One region of the Sodalis sp. RH20 genome, then DNA from elsewhere that is predicted to be linked to it. Evidence: riboswitches for the same ligand, from Rfam matches in the RefSeq annotation. Region 1 holds a riboswitch; the other holds the start of a gene.
What was found. A riboswitch is a leader RNA that binds a small molecule or an ion and turns the genes downstream of it on or off. The one in region 1 is predicted to bind cobalamin.
Positions count from the first base shown of each region.

Region 1 (4,411 bases):
TACTGTTAATCTTATGAATTAACTGTTTGTTCACTCTTCAAGACTTGGTATTTTGTGTTTCGATACGGTCTTGTGAGTGCCCACACAGATTGTCTGATAAATTGTTAAAGAGCATGGCCAGCGTGCATCAATCTCACCTGGCGCGGGTTGCGTATATTACGTTTTCCCGCTGAAGAGTCAAGCTTTTATTTGCCCGAACCGGGCGCTTTTCCCTTCCCGACCCGGCATCGCGTTAGCGTTTGTTCCCGGTCAGTGGAGGCGCATTATAGGGACTTTCCCCAGCCTGACAAGTACTTATTTCACATATTGCGCCGACCGCTGAATTATCACACAACCGCAGGCTGCATCGGCAATTTTTCCAGCGAAACGAAGCCATAGCGCTGTAATACCGGTACCAGCTCCATGGCCTGCGGTGAAGCCACCAGGCAATAGGCCTGGTTCGCTTCCGTCGAATAAGCACCGTCTATTTCATGGGCGATAAGCCAGGCCGCGCGTTTGGCGATCGCTGAACCGGAATCCACCAGCCGGGTACCGTCCGGCAACACCGCTTTAAGCTCGTCGCCTAATAATGGAAAATGGGTACAACCAAGGACCACAGTGTCGGGCGGCTCGGGAAGCCGCAACCAGGGGCGCAGGATTTTCTGCAGCACCGGCAGGGCGATGGTTTCGCCATGAAGCTTGGCTTCAGCAAGCTCCACCAGCTCGGCGGATCCAAGCGTAATGATATGGCAATCCGCGGCGAATTTAGCGATCAGCTCATGGGTATAGCTACGGTGCACGGTGGCGCGGGTAGCCAACAGCCCGACGATACCATTACGGGTTAGCTTGGCGGCGGGTTTTATCGCCGGCACTACGCCGACAATAGGGCACTCAAACCGCTCGCGCAGGGCCGGCAGGGAAATGGTGCTGGCGGTATTGCAGGCGACAATCACCATATCAAGCACGTGCAGGCGCTGCACCGCCGCAACGATATTCACGACCCGCTGGACAATAAAGTCTTCCGGCTTTTCGCCATACGGAAAAGCCTCATTGTCGAATACGTAGATATAATGCGGGTCCGGCAACAGTTGCCGCACTTCATCATAGATAGATAAACCGCCCACGCCAGAGTCGAAAATCAGGATCGTGGGCCGTTTGATGTTGCTACCGTCAGAAGGAATAAGTTCCGGTGAGATAAAATTCTCGCTCTGCGGTCTGGTAGCCATAAGCCGTCTCATAGTCTTTGTCGAACAGATTGGCTATTCTACCACGAACCGTCAGATGGGGGGTTAGCGGATAAGAGGCGGCGATGTCCCACAAACTGACGCCGCCCATTCGCACCCGGTCATTCGTGTTGTAGTTGGTATCGTAACGCTCGCCGAGATAACGGTAGTTAAGCGACCAGTCGATATCGGCCACCTGCCAATCCAGCTGATATTTCACCTGCTGCTTGGCGCGTCGCGCCAGCACCTGATTGGTGGTGGCGTCGCGGGGATCGAGGTACTCCAGCGTCAGTTGATGCTGCAGCGGGCCGGTATAGACCGAGCCGGTCCATTCCACACCTTTGATCCGCGCCTTGCCGATATTCTTATAAGTGTCGTCGTTGGTGTCATAATCAATCAGGTTGTCGATATCGTTGCGGTATGCCGAGACGCGCCAGGTCAGCGGGCCGGTCAGCCCTTCCATCCCGCCCTCCCACTGCTTGCTCTCCTCGGGTTTTAAATCTTCGTTGCCGCCAAAACCACTGTAAAGCTGACTCAGGTTGGGTGCCTTGTAGGCGGTGCCGTAAGACCCGATAAGCCGGTAGCCCTCAATGAACTCCCAGGCGGCGCTGGTTTGCCACGTGCCGTGCCAGCCGAACTGCGAATTATCATCACCGCGCACCGCGCCCTCGAGGGTAACCGGCCCGACAAGCTGCGAAGCGGTGGCGTAGATACCGGTATTGCGTTGCTCATAGCCGTCGGTAAGGTAACCGGTGCCTGGTTCGGTGGTCTGCTTTTGCCAGTCCACCCCAGCGCCTGCCGTGCCATGGCCTGTCTGCAGGGTATTGCTCCACTGCGCATTATACTGTTTGGAATCGTCAAGGGTGGCGGAGGCGGAATAGGGTCCATATTGAGGATCGTAGTTATAATCCTGAGTATGGTTATAGCTAAAGGACAGCTGCGACGCGTAGATCCCGTCCTGGTAACGCATGCCGGTATCGTAAGTACGGCTGTAGAGTTTACGGGTATCGGGCAGCGCGTCAAAATGATCAGGGTCGGTATAGGCGTAGCTGCCGTCATAGCCGCTGCGGTTGTCGTAGCCATAGGCGCGGGCAAAACCGCTGAACTGCTGGTTAAAGATATGATCAAGCGAGGCAAACAGCGTTTTGCTCATAAAACCATCGCGGTCGGGCTGCGCGGGATCGCCATAGGTATCCGGCAGGTTGGCGCGCACATCAAAACCATGGGTATAGGTATAGTTGCCCGCAACGGTGGCGGTGGTGTCCTCTCCAAGCTGTTGCTGGGTGGAGCCATCATAGGTTTGATAGCCATGGGACCCTATGCCGGTGCTGAGGGTGGTGCCCGGCTGCTCGCGTGTGGTAATGATATTCACCACGCCGCCGATGGCGTCCGACCCATAGACCGCGGAACGCGGGCCACGGATATATTCGATGCGCTGCACCAGGGACAGCGGAATCTGGCTAAGGTCGGAAGAACCTGAGATGCCGGCCTGGTTCAGCCTCACGCCGTCTATCAGCACCAGGGCATGGCTTGAATCGGTGCCGCGGATAAACAGTGAGCTTTGCTGCCCCAATCCGCCGGATTGGGCGATATCCACGCCCGGCAGACGGCTTAGCGCTTCGGCCACCGATTTGATCTGGCCGCGGTCGATATCGCTGCGGGTAACCACGCTGGTCGGTGCCAGTACGGTGGATATTGGCTGGGGAAAACGGTTGGCGGATACGACCATCATTTGCGCGGCCTGATCCTGGGCGCCGTCTTGCGCCCACCCGGAGAATGCCGTGACGCAGAGCGCCAGCAGCACGGTATTGTTAATCTTAGGCATTGCCATAGCATCCAAATGATAAAATAGGATGCCGCAGGTTCCATGTTTGATGGCTCGCGATAAACAGGGATATTGCGACAGAATACCGGCAGGTTTTCGGGCTTGGGATGCGTATAATACGCCAGGCGACGACTTCCCATCATAAAGACAGTGTCTGCTTGCGCGATCGCCCTGAAGTCCCCTTACCGCTGCGCGTCAGCTCCAGCTTTCCACTGGATTCCCTTTTAACTTACGAAAGACCGGACAATAATCCTACAATCAAAGAGATAAGCATGTCTATAGCACTAATAATCAAACTATTTATAAGCGCAACAACACTGGACATCACCGGTTTATCCCCTACAATCCCCCATAAAGTGGTACAAATAACGGATATTAGCGAGAGATCATCATGACCGACGAGACGTTACCCATTAGCGCGTATGAAACCCAACTGGCGGAAAAAGCCGCTCGACTGAACGCGATGATGGCGGCGTTTCAGGCGCCCGAGGCGGAAATATTCCGCTCGCAGCCCGAACATTACCGGATGCGTGCTGAATTCCGGGTCTGGCATGATGAGCAGGATTTGTATCATATAATGTTTGATCAGCAGACCAAGGACCGGATCCGCATCGATCACTTCGCCGCCGGCGGCGAACTGATGAACCGATTGATGGTCGCCATGATGGACGCATTGCGGCCATCGCCGATCCTGCGGCGCAAGCTGTTCCAGCTTGATTACCTGACGACCCTGAGCGGTGAAGCGGTGATTACCCTTATCTATCATCGTCCGTTAGACGACGAATGGCGCGAGCATGCGGGCGCGCTGCGCGATCATCTGAGGACGCAGGGTTTTGCGGTCAACCTGATTGGCCGCGCCACCAAAACCAAAATTTGCCTGGACCGTGATTATGTCGATGAGCGCTTGCCGGTGGCGGGACGGGAAATCATTTACCGTCAAATCGAAAATAGCTTTACCCAACCCAACGCCGCCGTGAATATCCAGATGCTTGAGTGGGCGCTCTCGGCCACTGAACCGGCACAAGGGGATCTGCTGGAGCTGTATTGCGGCAACGGCAATTTTTCCCTGGCGCTGGCGGGCAATTTTAACCGGGTGCTGGCCACGGAAATAGCCAAGCCTTCGGTGGAAGCGGCACAGTTTAATATCGCCGCCAATCGAATGACCAACGTGCAGATTATCCGCATGTCGGCTGAGGAGTTTACCCAAGCCATGCAAGGGGTGCGGGAGTTTACCCGCCTGAAGGACATCGACCTGGCAAGCTACCGCTGCGAAACCATATTTGTCGACCCGCCGCGCAGCGGGTTGGATGATGCCACCGTCAGGCTGGTGCAGGGGTATCCGCGCATCCTGTATATCTCATGTAACCCGGAATCGTTGTGCGGT
Region 1 covers NZ_CP178733.1:4,535,370-4,539,780, forward strand. Annotated here, with positions in the region: gene murI (glutamate racemase) at 327-1,205, opposite strand; gene btuB (TonB-dependent vitamin B12 receptor BtuB) at 1,150-3,027, opposite strand; cobalamin riboswitch at 3,097-3,286, opposite strand; gene trmA (tRNA (uridine(54)-C5)-methyltransferase TrmA) at 3,419-4,411, shown strand, end outside.

Region 2 (4,411 bases), 2.5 Mb from region 1:
CTTCCATAATTCAATAATTGATCTTGAAATTCAGGCCAGGCTGTGATTTTGCCGGCGACACGTTAACGGTAAAAAATAATGCCAGAGCAATAATGTAGTATGGCGAAAAAACGGCAATGCCTTGCACGGCAAGGCTTGCAGCGCCTATGACCCATAAAAATTATCGACTGTGGCGATTATTTTATATTTTAAAAAACGAAATTTTATGTCTTGTTTTTGTTACGTAAAAAGATAATTGCAGGCGAGATCTCATTTGATTGATAAATAACTTTGCTAAACGCCATGGGGGCATATAGCGTATTGCCTTGAAGGCCTTATGTTCATTAAAACATTTTTTAAAAATAGACAAAATGTCAGTCGGAAGCAATGCGATTTCACGCTAATAATTATTTCATTTCGACCTCATACAGGAAAATTACGATGAGCGACACTCTACGAACGGTAAAAGGGCAATGTGTTGCCGAATTGCTCGGTACCGGGCTGTTTATGTTTTTCGGCACCAGCGTGCTGTGCGCGGCCAAGCTTGCCGGCGCCAGCTTCGGCCTGTGGGAGATTTGCGTGGTGTGGGGGCTGGGCATTGCGCTGGCGGTGTATCTGACCGCGGGTATTTCCGGCGCCCATCTGAATCCGGCGATAACCATTGCCCTGTGGCTGCTGGCTAATTTCGAGGGCAGGAAAGTGCTGCCCTATATCCTGGCCCAGGTGGCGGGGGCCTTCTTTGGCGCGGCGCTGACCTATCTGCTGTACCATAATATGTTCGGCCTCTACGAGCAGGCCCACCAGATGGTGCGCGGCAGCCAGGAGAGCCTGTTCCTGGCCAGCATCTTTTCCACTTATCCGGCAAGCGCCATCAGCGTCGGGCTGGCCGCGCTGGTGGAAACCGTCATCACCTCCATCCTGATGGGGCTTATCATGGCGCTGACCGATGACGGCAACGGCGTGCCCAAAGGTCCGCTGGCGCCGTTGCTGATCGGTATCCTGGTGGCGGTGATCGGTGCGTCCACCGCGCCATTGACCGGTTTCGCCATGAATCCGGCGCGTGACTTCGGCCCCAAGCTGTTCACCTTTTTTGCCGGCTGGGGCGAGGTGGCGATGACCGGAGGCCGCGAGATTCCCTACTTTATCGTGCCCATCGCCGCCCCCATCGTCGGGGCGATCCTGGGCGCTGCGGTATACCGCTTCCTGATAGCGCCCCATTTGCCCGGCAATATTAAACAGGACGCGGCGGGACAACCGCCGCTGCAATCTTAAACCCCGGGCAACCCGGCCGGCACCCGGCTTCAGGACCGGGTGCCGGCGCAATCCTATAATTGTGTGATAGAGCACGGTTTTGAATAAGGAAAAAATGATTAAATCCCAAACGGCTTTAAGATATTGCGTCGTAATCGCTGCATCTTTCATTAAAACGTAACAATCAGGCGAAATATATCTTTTTTGTTACTGGTTTATTAAAAATAAGTAAAGCGCGAGAGGGCATAATATGAATTCCGGTAGTTTTATGGATTCAGAACTGATAAATAAAATCGCGCATGATTTCGCTAATGCCACCAATTTGGCTGTAGTGGTAGTCAATATCCACGGCGAGGAAGTTTCGGATTTATATCATTTCACCCCGTTTTGCCAATCATTGCGCCAGGATCCGGAAATGGGCCGCCGCTGCCGCATGAGCGACCGCTGCGGCGGACTTGAAGCCTCTAAATCCAATCAGCCCTGTATCTACCGCTGTCACGCCGGGTTGACCGATTTTTCCATTCCCCTGGTCATCGGCGGCCATTTGGTGGGATTTGTGCTGTGCGGCCAAGTGCGCATCAATGATACCGTCAAGCTGCCCGAAGTGCAGGAGAGCAGTTCCTTCACCTGGCGCCAGAACGGCGTGCTGGCCGAGCATTTCGAGAACATTCCGGTTATCGATTACGACCGGCTGCTGTCTTCCGCCGATCTGCTGAAAATCATCGTTGATAATTACCTTAAGCAACAGCTTGATTTCGTGGTGATTAAAGAACACGCGCCGGCGAGCGCCGGGCACCGGGCGGCGATCCCAAGCGCGCATGACGGCAAAATGAAAAAGGTGCTGCGTTATATCGACAGTCATTACTCCGAGGACCTGCGTCTTGAGGACGTGGCGGCGATGGTCTATCTCAGCCCTTATTATTTCAGCAAATTATTCAAAAAATACCAAGGCGTGGGTTTTAACGCCTACGTGAACCAGCAGCGTATGGAAAGCGCGCGCCAGATGCTGGAGCAAAGCGACTGGTCCATCGCCGTCATTGCGCGCAACCTCGGTTTTTCCCAGGCCAGCTATTTTTGCAAAGTATTTCGCCAGGCCTATCGCATTACCCCCCAGGCGTATCGTGAGCAGCGTTTATCCGCGCTGAATAACAGCCCGGCGAAAAATATCGCCATGCCGCGTAATTAATCCTTTTTCCCTTTTGTCGCTTTAATTATTGTGACGTTATTATTTCCAGCCGATCGTGATCTCATTTTTTAAATTTAAACAACGCTATTTAATGCTATGGCTTTCGCCGCTGAAAATGGCCGCTCATCGCGCCATGCCGTGGCATGGCTAATTGCCGATAGCTAAAAAGTGTTATCCCCCGACAATAAATTTTAATCAAATCACCGCCGGCGAACATTTTTTTTGATCCAATCCGGGGTATATTTTCCCCAGATACTTTAGATTAACGATGACAGGGGCGCCGCCGGCAACGATTTGCCATTTCCGCGCGGCGCCAATGCCAATGTTACCAGGTTGCACGCGCCGCAAGGCCGTCAGGGAAGGAGGTGTGAATCCTCCGCAGCCCCCGCTGCTGTAATGCCGACGAATCCGGCGTCACCACTGATCGAAAATGATTGGGAAGGGCCGGAGGAGGATGACGCAAAGCCAGAAGACCTGCCTGATAACAAGAGCCGTACCGGCTCGGTAACAACTCCTTCGGTGGGAAGCGGGTTGTCCTAACGACTGCGTCGGGATAGCGCCTTTCCGCCGCCGTTGCTTACGACAATCCCGTTCGGCCCGCCCTGGCATTACGGGATACGGATGAAAGCGATACTGATTGGCGGCGCGCAAAGCGGGACCGGGAAAACATTGCTGACGCTCGGCCTGCTGCGGGTGCTGGCCAGGCTCGGCCTCAGGGCGCAGCCGTTCAAGTGCGGGCCGGATTATATCGATACCGGCTGGCATGAGGCGGTCAGCGGCATCGCCTCGCATAACCTGGACGCCTATATGCTGGGGGCTGACACGCTTAACGGCCTGTTTAACCGGCATATGCAAACTGCCGACGTGGGCGTTATCGAAGGCGTCATGGGACTCTACGACGGCCTGGGCAGCGACGGCGGCGACTGCAGCAGCGCCGCGCTGGCCAAGCAGCTGGGCGTGCCGGTGGTGCTTATTATCGACGGCAAGGCGGTATCCACCTCGGCCGCCGCCACCGTACTGGGCTTTCAACTGTTTGATCCCGCCGTCAACATCGCCGGCATTATCGTAAACCGGGTATCCTCCGCCAATCATTTCAACCTGATTAAAACCGCCATTACCCGCTACTGCGATCTGCCGGTGCTGGGGTATCTGCCGCCGCTCAGCGACTGGGCATTGCCCTCCCGGCATCTGGGCCTGGTGCCGGCGCAGGAAAACCCGCGCCTGGAGGCGCAATGGGACCAACTGGCGGATGCGGTGGAACAGCATATCGATATCGATTGTCTTCTGCGTCTTGCCGACTGCCAGCCCGCGGCGGGCCGCCTGCCCGCGCCGCCCGCCGCGCCGCGTTATGCGCAGCTGACGCTGGCGCTGGCCGAGGACGAGGCGTTTCATTTCTATTATCCGGATAATCTGCAGCTCCTGCGCGATATCGGCGTGCGTATCGTGCCGTTCAGCCCGCTAAACGATCGGGAACTGCCGGCATGCCAGATGATTTACCTCGGCGGCGGTTTTCCGGAACTCTTCGCCGACCGGCTGACGGCCAACGGCGTGATGCGGGCAGCGCTGCTGCGGGCCGGTCTGCAGGGCACGGCCATCTACGCCGAATGCGGGGGGCTGATGTACCTGGGGACCTCCCTGGAGGATCAGCAGGGCCGCGTCTTCCCCATGGTCGGCCTGTTGCGCGGCGTCAGCCGCATGAGCGAGGGACTCAAGCGTTTCGGCTATTGCGAGGGGCGGGCGCTGGCCGATAATCTGCTGACCGCCAGGGGAGAAACGTTACGCGGTCACGAATTTCACCATTCCGAATTTATCACCGATGAGCCGCCGCTGTTTACCCTTACCAAACGCGCCGCCGGCGGCGAGGTAAAACAGTGGCCGGGCGGTTATGGCGACGCCACGCTTCTCGCCAGCTACCTGCATGTGCATTTTTACCAGCGCCCGGCCTTGCTGCGGCGCTGGCTGGATAAAGGATGCGAGCTGCTATGACCTTGAGCG
Region 2 covers NZ_CP178733.1:2,058,809-2,063,219, reverse strand. Annotated here, with positions in the region: gene ACL2XM_RS09555 (MIP/aquaporin family protein) at 421-1,251, shown strand; gene pocR (transcriptional regulator PocR) at 1,481-2,416, shown strand; cobalamin riboswitch at 2,730-2,913, shown strand; gene ACL2XM_RS09545 (cobyrinate a,c-diamide synthase) at 3,038-4,402, shown strand; gene cbiB (adenosylcobinamide-phosphate synthase CbiB) at 4,399-4,411, shown strand, end outside.
Region 2: linked by a shared signal. The riboswitch ahead of ACL2XM_RS09545 (cobyrinate a,c-diamide synthase) and the one ahead of btuB (TonB-dependent vitamin B12 receptor BtuB) in region 1 are both predicted to bind cobalamin.